Halorhodospira halophila SL1: one gene and its partner. The protein of the gene in region 2 interacts with the protein of the main gene of each other region in a pairwise test. Links are inferred from orthologs where the notes say so. Each region holds a gene or a part of one and is shown on either strand. Other genes may lie near its edges.

What was found.
Region 1: the proteins of HHAL_RS06015 (region 2) and ndk interact in binary tests that used the Escherichia coli proteins (3 or more experiments, as listed by UniProt). The link is inferred for Halorhodospira halophila SL1 from one-to-one orthologs.

The regions. Positions count from the first base shown.
Region 1 is NC_008789.1:1,964,253-1,967,107, forward strand. It holds ndk (nucleoside-diphosphate kinase), read right to left. Parts: upstream 1,714-2,855; coding sequence 1,288-1,713; downstream 1-1,287. Other genes in the region: HHAL_RS09030 (tetratricopeptide repeat protein), read right to left, coding at 1-87; rlmN (dual-specificity RNA methyltransferase RlmN), read right to left, coding at 198-1,307; HHAL_RS09045 (HesB/IscA family protein), read right to left, coding at 1,836-2,159; cysE (serine O-acetyltransferase), read right to left, coding at 2,227-2,855. UniProt on the Escherichia coli protein: Major role in the synthesis of nucleoside triphosphates other than ATP. The ATP gamma phosphate is transferred to the NDP beta phosphate via a ping-pong mechanism, using a phosphorylated active-site intermediate.
Region 2 is NC_008789.1:1,281,502-1,288,795, reverse strand. The notes cover bases 835-3,554. They hold HHAL_RS06015 (5-formyltetrahydrofolate cyclo-ligase), read left to right. Parts: upstream 835-1,748; coding sequence 1,749-2,360; downstream 2,361-3,554. Other genes in these bases: HHAL_RS12595 (glucosaminidase domain-containing protein), read left to right, coding at 2,953-3,554; HHAL_RS06010 (EVE domain-containing protein), read left to right, coding at 2,357-2,821; HHAL_RS06020 (cell division protein ZapA), read left to right, coding at 1,161-1,451; HHAL_RS06025 (TIGR02449 family protein), read left to right, coding at 945-1,157. Also shown: HHAL_RS06035 (aminopeptidase P N-terminal domain-containing protein), read right to left, coding at 1-276; HHAL_RS06030 (UPF0149 family protein), read right to left, coding at 273-827; more of HHAL_RS12595, read left to right, coding at 3,555-3,963; HHAL_RS05995 (polysaccharide deacetylase family protein), read right to left, coding at 3,983-5,095; ilvA (threonine ammonia-lyase, biosynthetic), read right to left, coding at 5,121-6,692; ribose-5-phosphate isomerase RpiA, read left to right, coding at 6,764-7,294. UniProt on the Escherichia coli protein: Involved in the removal of 5-formyltetrahydrofolate.

The sequences.
Region 1 (2,855 bases), 680 kb from region 2 along the record:
GGTCAGCGCCTGGGGGTGCTCGGCATCGATCTGCAAGGCGCGCTCCAGGCGCGACCGCGCCTGATCGGGCTGCCCTTCGGCGATCAAGTAGAGACCCGCTCCAGCGTGGCTATCGGCTGCGCGCCGATCGTCAGGCACCTCGGGCCCGGTCGCGCAACCTGCAACCATCAGGACCGCCAGCATGGGCCCCGCTCGCCTCACGCCGGTCTCGCCACCTTGCTGGCCCGGGCGTCGCGAATCTCGCCGACGAGTTGTCCACAGGCGCCGTCGATGTCATCCCCGCGGGTCTCGCGGATGGTCGCGGTTAGTCCGTGCTCGAGCAGCCGATCCGCAAACCGGCGCACCTGGCGGTCCGGCGTGCGGCCGTAGCGCGCCCCGGGATAGGGGTTGAACGGAATCAGGTTCACCTTCGACGGGATCCCGCGCAGCCGCTGGAGCAGCTCGCGGGCGTGCTCGTCCTGATCGTTCACCCCATCGAGCATGACGTACTCCCAGGTGATCCGCCGATGCGGCTTTTCCGCGATATAGGCGTGGCAGGCCGGCAGCAGGCGCTCGAGGGGATTCTTGCGGTTGAGCGGGACCAACTGGTTGCGCAGTTCGTTGTTGGGCGCGTGCAGCGATACCGCCAGGCTGACATCCGTGACGCGTTGCATGCGCTCGATGGCGTGGACGACGCCCGAGGTCGAGATGGTCACCCGACGCTTGGAGAGCACGAACCCGTAGTCGTCGGTGAACACGCGTGAGGCCGAAATGACCGGGTCGAAGTTGAGCAACGGCTCGCCCATTCCCATGAAGACGATGTTGGTAATCGCCCCCTCCGGAAGGTGCTGGCGCGCCACATGGACCTGACCCACGATCTCGGCAGCGGTGAGGTTCCGCGAGAAACCGCCCTCGCCGGTGGCGCAAAAGGTGCAACCCATCGGGCACCCGGCCTGGGAGGAGATGCACAGCGTCCCGCGTTTGGGCTCGGGGATGTAGACGGCCTCGACACAGTTGCCGTCGGCCAGGCGCACCACCCACTTGCGGGTGCCGTCGCTGGCCTGCTGATCCGCAGCCACCTCGGGGAGACCGACCCGGGCGTGCTCACGCAGCCGCTGGCGCAACGCCTTACTGAGGTCGGTCATCTCGTCGAAGTCGTACACGTGGCGTTGATGCAGCCACTGCATGATCTGCCGGGCGCGAAACCGCTTCTCGCCCAGGGTATCGAAGAAGGCCGCCAACCGGGGCCGATCGAGCCCTAGCAGCTCGACCGGACCCGACCGGCGCTCGGCATGCACCGCCTCGTGGTCAGCGGGAGCAGATCTCATCGGCCTTAAAGAAGAACTCGATCTCGTTTTCCGCCGTCTCGGGGCTATCCGATCCGTGAACCGCGTTGGCGTCGATGCTCTCGGCAAAGTCGTGGCGCAGGGTACCGGCGGCGGCCTCCTTGGGGTTGGTGGCGCCCATGATCTCGCGGTTCTTGCGGATGGCATCCTCGCCCTCGAGGACCTGCACCATCACCGGCCCGGAGGTCATGAAGCCGACCAGATCGTTGAAGAAGGGGCGCTCCTTGTGCACGGCGTAGAAGCTCTCGGCCTGCTCGGTGCTCAGCCGCACCATACGCGCGGCCACGACACGCAGCCCGGAGCGCTCGAAGCGCGCAAGGATCTCGCCGATGGCGTTCTGCGCGACGGCATCCGGTTTAATGATGGAAAGGGTTCGCTCGACGGCCATTACATCTCCTGACGGTTTGGCTTTCAACAAAAAAGCCGCAGCGCTAAGGTGCTGCGGCGCCTTGGGCAGCCTGACAGTCTACCCCCCACCGGCAGCACCGACAACGCCGCGCGCCCCGTCGCTCAGACGGCAAAGCTCTCGCCGCACCCACACAGATCCCGGACGTTCGGATTCCGGAAATCGAAACGGTAGTTGATGCCGTCACGGACGTAGTCCACCTCCGTCCCTTCCAGGAAGGGCCGATGCTGCTGCGCCACCACCACCTTCACCCCGTGGTTCTCGACGACCAGATCCTGCTCGCCGATCTCCTGGGCGTAATCCACCACGTAGGCGAAACCGGAGCAGCCGCTCGCCTTGATGCCCAGGCGCAGGCCCTGCGCGGCATCCTCGCTGGCGAGCATCTTCTCGACATGCCGCGCGGCACGTTCGGTCAGGGTCACTGGCATAGCTTGCCTCCTGTCACTGGGCACACCGCGGTAACGTGCCTGTTTGCATTCTAGGGGCTCCGCGCAACTAACGGGAAGCGTCCTCGGGGCGCTCGCCACACGCCTTCTCCACCGAGCTCTCATCCACCTCCAGATCCGGCACCCGGGTCTCTTCCAGGCGGCCGCCCATCTGCTGCACGGCGCTGCACAGCTCCTCGATGCGCCGGTCGGTGACGTGGATGTGGTCCAGGATGGCGTTGACCGCCTGGGCCACCGGGTCGGGCATCTCGGTGGTGCCGTAGGCGTCGAAGCCGATGCGCCGAGCCACCCGGGCCCGCTGCTCGTCGCCGTCAGCACTGCGCTTGCGCTCGCCAACCTGACGCGCCGGGATCCCAACCATGGTCGCCCCCTCGGGGACGTCCTTGAGCACCACAGCATTGGAGCCGATGCGCGCGCCGCTGCCCACCCGGATGGGCCCGAGCAGCTTGGCCCCGGCCCCCACCACAACATCATGACCCAGGGTCGGGTGGCGCTTACCCGATTGCCAACTGGTTCCTCCCAGCGTGACCCCGTGGTAGAGGGTCACGTCATCGCCGATATCAGCGGTCTCGCCGATGACCACGCCCATGCCGTGGTCGATGAAGAACCGCCGGCCGATCCGCGCCGCCGGATGGATCTCGATGCCCGTCACCCAGCGGCTAAACAGCCCGAGCATGC
Region 2 (7,294 bases):
CCCGGCCCACCGTTCCGCCTCCGGGTCGCGCTCACGGACGAACAGCACATACTCGCCCTCGGGCCGGCCGGGGGCGAGCACCGCCACCGCGTCGGGTTCGGGGAAGGCGGTGAGGTAGCGGAAGTCGCTGTCCTGGCGGAAGGGGTGGTCCACATCGCGGTTGCGGGGCTGTTCCCGCGCCGCTGGGACCACCACCACCGCGCTCTCACCGATGCGCCGAGCCAGGGTCTCCCGCTGCTCGCAGGCAAGCTGGGTGAAATCGATGGTCTCGTTCATGGATCCTGGGCCTCGACGCTGGGGTGGCCCATGTGCTCCCGACAGAGCAGGACGCCGACACGGATATACTCCAAGAGTTCGGTATACGACGCCTCGTCGTCTTCGTCCTCGGCCGGTTCGGCGGCGACCCGGGAGATCTCCGCCAGGTCGCTGAGAAACTCGCGGACCTCGGCGGGCAGGTCGGTGTCCTCGCCGGGCTCGGTTCGCCCGAGCCCGAACAAGAACCCGCTGCTCCAGGCGGCCAGCGCGCGGACGCGGTCACCGAACGGTTCGTCCTCGGCGGGCAAGAGCGGCGCGAAGCCCATGGCATCGTCCGCGAGTTCCGTAGCGGTTTCATCGTAGAGTAGGGTCAGCGTCTCCAGGCAGGCCCGCGCCGCCTCGCCGCGCGGTTCGGTATCGGCCAGAACCTCGGCGATCCAGTGGGCCTGACCCGCGTCGCCGGTACCGCTGAGCATACCGGTGAGCATGCCGTGGGCCTCGGCGGCGCCCACCGGGGTGCCGACCGCCTCGAGGACTTCGGCGACCCCTTGATAACGTTGTCCGGAAGCCATGGCTCGTCCACCCTCGTCTGTCGTCGATCAGGGATGGTCCCATCCTAACAGTGGCGCCGCTGATTGACCGGGCCCGACCGGGGCACTATAGTCGGCGATCAGGGGAGGTGACTCCAAGTGTCTGATTACTCGGTCGAAGAGCTGGTGCGTCTGGAGCAGCGCATCGAGCAGCTGCTGCGCCAGCACGAGCGCCTGCGCGAGGAAAACCGCCTGCTTCGCGAGGCGCAGGAGCAGCTCCAGGCGGATCGGGCGGCGCTTCAGGAAAAGAACGAACTCGCCCGTTCCCAGATCGAGTCGATGATCAGCCGGCTCAAGGCGATGGAGCAGTAGCGCATGACCGAAGCGGTCAAGGTACGCATCCTGGATCAGGACTTTACCGTCGCGTGTCCTGAGGACGCCAAGAACGAGTTGCTGCAATCTGCCGATTATGTGGATCGCAAGATGCGCGAGATCCGCAAGAGCGGCAACGTGGTCGGCACGGACCGGGTGGCGGTGGTGGCGGCGCTGAACATCGCCTACGAACTGCTCAGCGTGCAGGCCGAGAACGAGCAGTTGGCGGACGTGCGCCAGCGCCTGGCCCGGCTCGACGCCCGCATCTCCGAGGCGGTCGACGGCAGCTCCTGAGATCGCTTGCACGAAGCGCCGCGGTGGGTGATCATGAAATCACGACATCCCCTGCGGTGTTCGATCTCAGGCCGAGTTATCTTGAGCCTCAGAGCAATGCCCAAGGGACCGGGCGTGGGTTGACCGGTGTGCATGTCCGCCGCGAGCGGAAAGCCTAAGGCAGCTCCCCCCGTCCCTACCTGAACCGAAGGGTTCAAGGGCAGGCCTGTACGGCATGCGCGGGGGGTGTCCTTATTTCTTCTGCCCCGGTACCCCGCAAGATCCCCTTCGCCCCCCGTTATTCCGAGGAGTGCCGCCGTGGAGGCCAAGCGCGACATCCGTCGCCGATTGCGCAACCGCCGACGCCGGATCCCGGCCGGCGAGCGCCGTCGCGCCGAGCTGCGCCTGCGTGACGAGACCCTCAGGCTGGTCGAGACCCAGGGGGTGCAGCGGGTGGCCGGTTACCTCGATGCCGACGGCGAGGCGCCCACCGGGGCGATCCTCAACGCGCTGCACCAGCGCGGGCAGGCGATCTATCTGCCGGCGCTGCGCCGACAGTGCCGGCGCATGGGCTTTCGCCGCTGGGCCCCCGAGGCGCCGCTGCGCCCCAATCGTTACGGTGTCCCCGAACCGCCGCCAGGCCTGGCGGCAGAGCTGCCGGTCCGGGATCTGGATCTGGTGCTGGCGCCGCTGGTCGCCTTCGATCCCGCCGGGCGCCGACTGGGTATGGGCGGGGGGTTCTACGACGCCACCTTCGCGAGGTTGCGGCGGTACCCCTGGCACCCGCCGCGCATCGTGGGCCTGGCGTTCAGTTCCCAGGAGGTGGCGCAGTTGCCCGGCGACGCGTGGGATCTGCCCCTGGAGGGGGTGATCACCGAGCGCGGCTATGTCAGGCTGCCGGTGCGTACGGTCGGATTGGGGAGCGCATGAACCGCTGGGTGATGAAGTCCGAGCCCGATGTGTTCGGCATCGATGATCTAGCCGCGGCGCCGCAGGGTACGGACCGATGGGACGGGGTGCGTAACTATCAGGTGCGCAACATGATCCGCGACCACATGCGCCCCGGCGATGCCGCCTTCTTCTACCACTCCAATACCCGTCCGCCGGGGGTGGTCGGGGTGATGGAGGTGGTCAGTGGCCCCTACCCGGATCCTACGGCCTTCGATCCGGACGACCTCCACTACGATCCGAAGAGCACCCCGGAGGCCCCACGCTGGTATTGCGTTGATGTCCGTTTCCGCGAGCGCTTGCCGCGGCAGGTCACCCTGCAGGAACTGCGCGAGTGTCCTGATCTGGAAGGTTTCCCGCTGATCCGGCGGGGCAACCGCCTGTCCATCGTCCCGGTCACCGAGGCCCAATGGGCGGTCATTCGCCGACTCGCTGAGGGCTGAGCGAGGCCGCCTGCCCCGGGGCGCCCGCAGTAGCCGGGCTCATTTTCCGCTGGCCGTGGCCGATCCCCTTCTACGAGGCTGGTGTCATCGTTGCGGCGCCGGCCACAGTCGATCGATAAGGAGCCGACGCGATGATGACCGAAACCGGGATGAAAGACTGGCGCATCGGCCGCTGGGTGGCCATCAGCGCGGGCCTGGCGGTCCTCGTCGCCGCGCCGGTGGCCTACTGGGCTTATCAGTCCACCGAGGAGCGGGTCGAGGGGGAGTCTGCTGAGCCGCCATCGGACGTGGTGGATCCGGAGCCGTTCCGGGTGCCCGAGCTGACCTTCGTCGAGGCCGATGGCAGTGAGGCCATGCTCGAGCGGCTGCGTGAGCGCGGTGGGGAGCAGTGGCCCCCCGACGCACAGGTCCCGCCGGTGACCGCCGCCAGCTTCCCCGACGATCTCGCCGAGGTGGACGTGCAGACCCGCAAGGAGGTCTTCTTCCGCATCCTGACTCCCATTGTCCTGGCCGAGAACGCCCGTCTGCGCGAGGCGCGGGAGTTCGTGGCCGAGGTCGGGGAGCGCCACGAGGCGCTCGAAGGGGCTGCCCGCGAGCGCCTGGAGGGCCTGGCTGCGCATTATCGAGTCGATCTCGACGACGACGGGGCTATCGAGGAGCTGCTGCGCCGCCTGGATGAGATCCCGGCGGATATGGCGGTGGCCCAGGCCGCCAACGAGAGCGGCTGGGGGACCTCACGCTTTACCCGACAGGCCAATAACCTCTTCGGCGAGTGGACCTGGACCCAGGAGGAAGGCCTGGTACCCGAGCGCCGCGGCGAGGGCGAGACCCACCGTATTCGGGTCTTCCCTTCCCTGCAGCGATCCGTCCGCTCCTACTACTTCACCCTGAACGTCGGTCACGCCTACGACGAGCTGCGCGATCTGCGGGCCCGGATGCGCGACGAGGGGGGAGAGCTCGACGGGGAGGCTTTGAGTGCGGGGCTGACCGCCTACTCGGAGCGTGGCGAGGCTTACGTGGAGGAGGTGCGGTCGATGATTCGCTTCAACGAGCTCCAGCGGCTCAACGGCCTGCGTCTGGAGGATGTGGAGCGGCAGCCGACGGAACTGGCGCAGGCCGAGGCGGAGGCGGACGGGGAGTGACCGCCTCCGCCGCCCGGGCTCAGTCGTTCAGCCACTGCTTGCTGAACCAGAAGAAACGCCCGCTGCCGTCGCGGTGCGGGGCTGTGCAGTTATAGCGGGCACGGCCCTGGCCGAAGGGCTCCTCGGCCTGGACGGCGAAACGCGTCTGCTCGTCGTCCAACCACTCCACCTCCATGGCCCCCTGACCGCTGGCAAAGCAGTTCAGCCGGCCGGCGCCGACATCGTGATCCTCGGCCAGCTGGATCTCCATGCGGGGTGGGTTGTTGTCGTCGTCGAGGAGCGGATCGAAGGGCTCCATCGTCTCGATCGGCAGCGGTAGGCTGTTGGCGCGCAGCTCGAAGTCGTCCATGTCGCCGAATTGCTCGTTGACCGCGAAGCGCGGCAGGGCACGCTTGTCACTGAGCGGTCCGACGGCCCCCGAGTGCTGCCCGAAGGCGGTGTACCCCTTGTCGCGCAGCAGTTCGGCGAGTTCCGGATCGTATTCGCCGAACGGATAGGCGTAGAGCTTGGGGTCGGTGTTCACATCCTCGCCGAGCTCCTCCTGCAGGCGTCTCTGGGCGTTGTTGACGTCCTCGCGCATGCGCGCCCGCCACGCCTCATCGTCCTCCTCGTCGTGGTCCCGGCGGACCAGGTAGTCGTGGCTCGAGGAGTGGTTGGCGAAGCGAACCAGCCCGGAGTCGCGCATCTCGCGCATCTGATCCCAGTCCATGTAGGCGGAGCGGCCGGAGTCGACGTCGTCCGTGGCGACGAAGACGGTCATCGGCCAGTCGCGCTCTTTCAGGCGCGGGAACGCCTCTTCGTAGACGGACGCGTAGGCGTCGTCGACCGTGATCGACACCGTGCGCTCGGGGATCTCGCCGCCGTGGCGTAGGATGTCGATGACCCACTCGATCGGCCAGACGTTGAAGTCCTCCTCCTCGAGGTAGTCGAGCTGCGCCTCGAACTGCTCGAGGCTGACGCTGGTCGAGGGGTAGCGGTCCTCGCCGAAGCGGTGGTACATGAAGACCACTGCGCTGCCCTGGGGGTCGGCTTCCGGATCCTTCTCCGGTGGGTTCTGCCCGAGCGCGTGGCTGGTGCCTGCCGTCAGGGCGGCCAGGGTGACACCAGCCGGCAGCCAGGTGCGTGGGTGCATAGGGGATCTCCTCATGTGAGCAGGCTCAACTCAGGAAAAGTTTGTAGGCCGGATTGTCCGTTTCCTCCACGAAGCTGTAATCGAGCTCGTGGAGGAACTCCTGGAAGGCCTCGCGCGCCTCGGTGGGTACCTGGATCCCGCACAGCACCCGACCGTAGGCGGCGCCGTTGTTGCGGTAATGGAACAGGCTGATGTTCCAGCGTCCGCCCAGGCTGGCCAGGAACTGCATCAGGGCACCGGGGCGCTCCGGGAACTCGAAGCGGTAGACCACCTCGTCGGCGACCCCGTGACCGCGGCCGCCGACCATATGACGCACATGGACCTTGGCCATCTCGTCCTGGGTCAGGTCGAGCACCGGATAGCCCTGCTCGCGCAGGCGATCAACCAGCGCGTGCCGCTCCTCGCTCCCGTTCTGCAGCGCCACGCCGGCGTAGACGTGGGCGGTGTCCGGGTCGGCCATGCGGTAGTTGAACTCGGTGATCGGCCGCTCGCCGATGGTCTCGCAGAAGCGCCGGAAGGCCCCCGGGCGCTCGGGGATGGTGACCGCCAGCACCGCCTCGCGGTGCTCGCCCAGCTCGGCGCGTTCGGCCACGTGGGAGAGCCGTGAGAAGTTCATGTTGGCGCCGCTGTTGATGGCCACCAGGGTTTCGTTGCGGATCCCGTGCCCGCTGGCGTACTTCTTGGCACCGGCCACGCCCAGGGCACCGGCCGGTTCGAGGATCGAGCGGGTCTCCTCGAAGACCTCCTTGATCGAGGCGCAGATCTCGTCGGTGCTGACCAGCACCACCTCGTCGATGTGGCGGCGCAGGATCGGCCAGGTGTGCTCGCCCACCTGGCGCACCGCCACCCCGTCGGCGAACAGCCCCACCTGGTCGAGGCGGACTCGCTCGTCCCGATCGAGGCTGGTGGCCAGGGTCGGTGCATCCTCGGGCTCGACGGCCACGATGCGGATATCCGGGCGCAGCTGACTGATGTAGACGGCGATGCCTGCCGCCAGCCCTCCACCGCCTACCGGGATGAATACGGCGTGGATGTCGCGCGGGTGCTGGTGGAGGATCTCCATGCCCACCGTGCCCTGCCCGGCGATGACGTCGGGGTGGTCGTACGGCGGGATGTAGGTCAGGCCGTGGCTCTCGATCAGCTCCTGCGCCTTGGCCGAGGCCGCGTCGTAGCCGTCGCCGTGCAGGACCACGTTGCCGCCGAAGCGGCGCACGGCATCCACCTTGATCTGAGGCGTGGTCCGGGGCATGACGATGGTCGCCTCGATCCCGAGCCGCCGGGCCGAGAGGGCCACGCCCTGGGCATGGTTGCCCGCCGAGGCGCAGATCACCCCGCGCTGGCGGGCTTCCTCGGAAAGGCGGATGATGCGGTTGTAGGCGCCGCGTAGCTTGAAAGAGAAGACCGGCTGGAGGTCTTCGCGCTTGAGCAGCAGGTGATTGCCCATGCGTGCCGAGAGGATGGGGGCGGCCTCCAGCGGCGTCTGCTCGGCAACGTCGTAGACGCAGGCGGTCAGGATGCGCTCGAGGTAGGCCCGTTGATCCTGTTCCAGGGCCGGTTTGTCGGCGTCGGGCTTGACTTGGTTATGATGGGTAGCCATATCGCCTACAGCATACCGCTAGCGGCGGTCGTACCGAACCCACTCGAAGCAAATCAGATTCAGGAGTCGAGATGAGCGATCAGGGAAAGCGTCTGGCCGCCGAGGCGGCGCTCGAATACGTCGAGGAGGATGCCTACGTGGGCGTCGGCACCGGCTCGACGGTGAATCTTTTCATCGATGCTCTGGCGGATATGCGCGATCGCATCGCCGGTGCGGTCTCCAGCTCCGAGGCGAGTACGCAACGGCTGCGCGATCGCGGTATCGACGTGATCGACCTCAATAGCGCCGGCCGCCTGCCGGTGTACGTCGACGGCGCCGACGAGGCCAACCGCTTCCTGCAGCTGATCAAGGGGGGCGGCGGTGCGCTCACCCGCGAGAAGATCGTTGCCTCGGCGTCGGATCGGTTCGTCTGCGTGGCCGATGACGGCAAGATGGTCGATGTCCTCGGGGCCTTCCCGCTGCCGGTGGAGGTGATCCCGATGGCGCGCAGCACCGTGGCCCGGGAACTGGTCCGTCTCGGGGGGCGGCCGGAGCTGCGCGAGGGATTCACCACGGACAACGGCAACGTCATCCTGGATGTCCACGGTCTGTCCATCACTGAG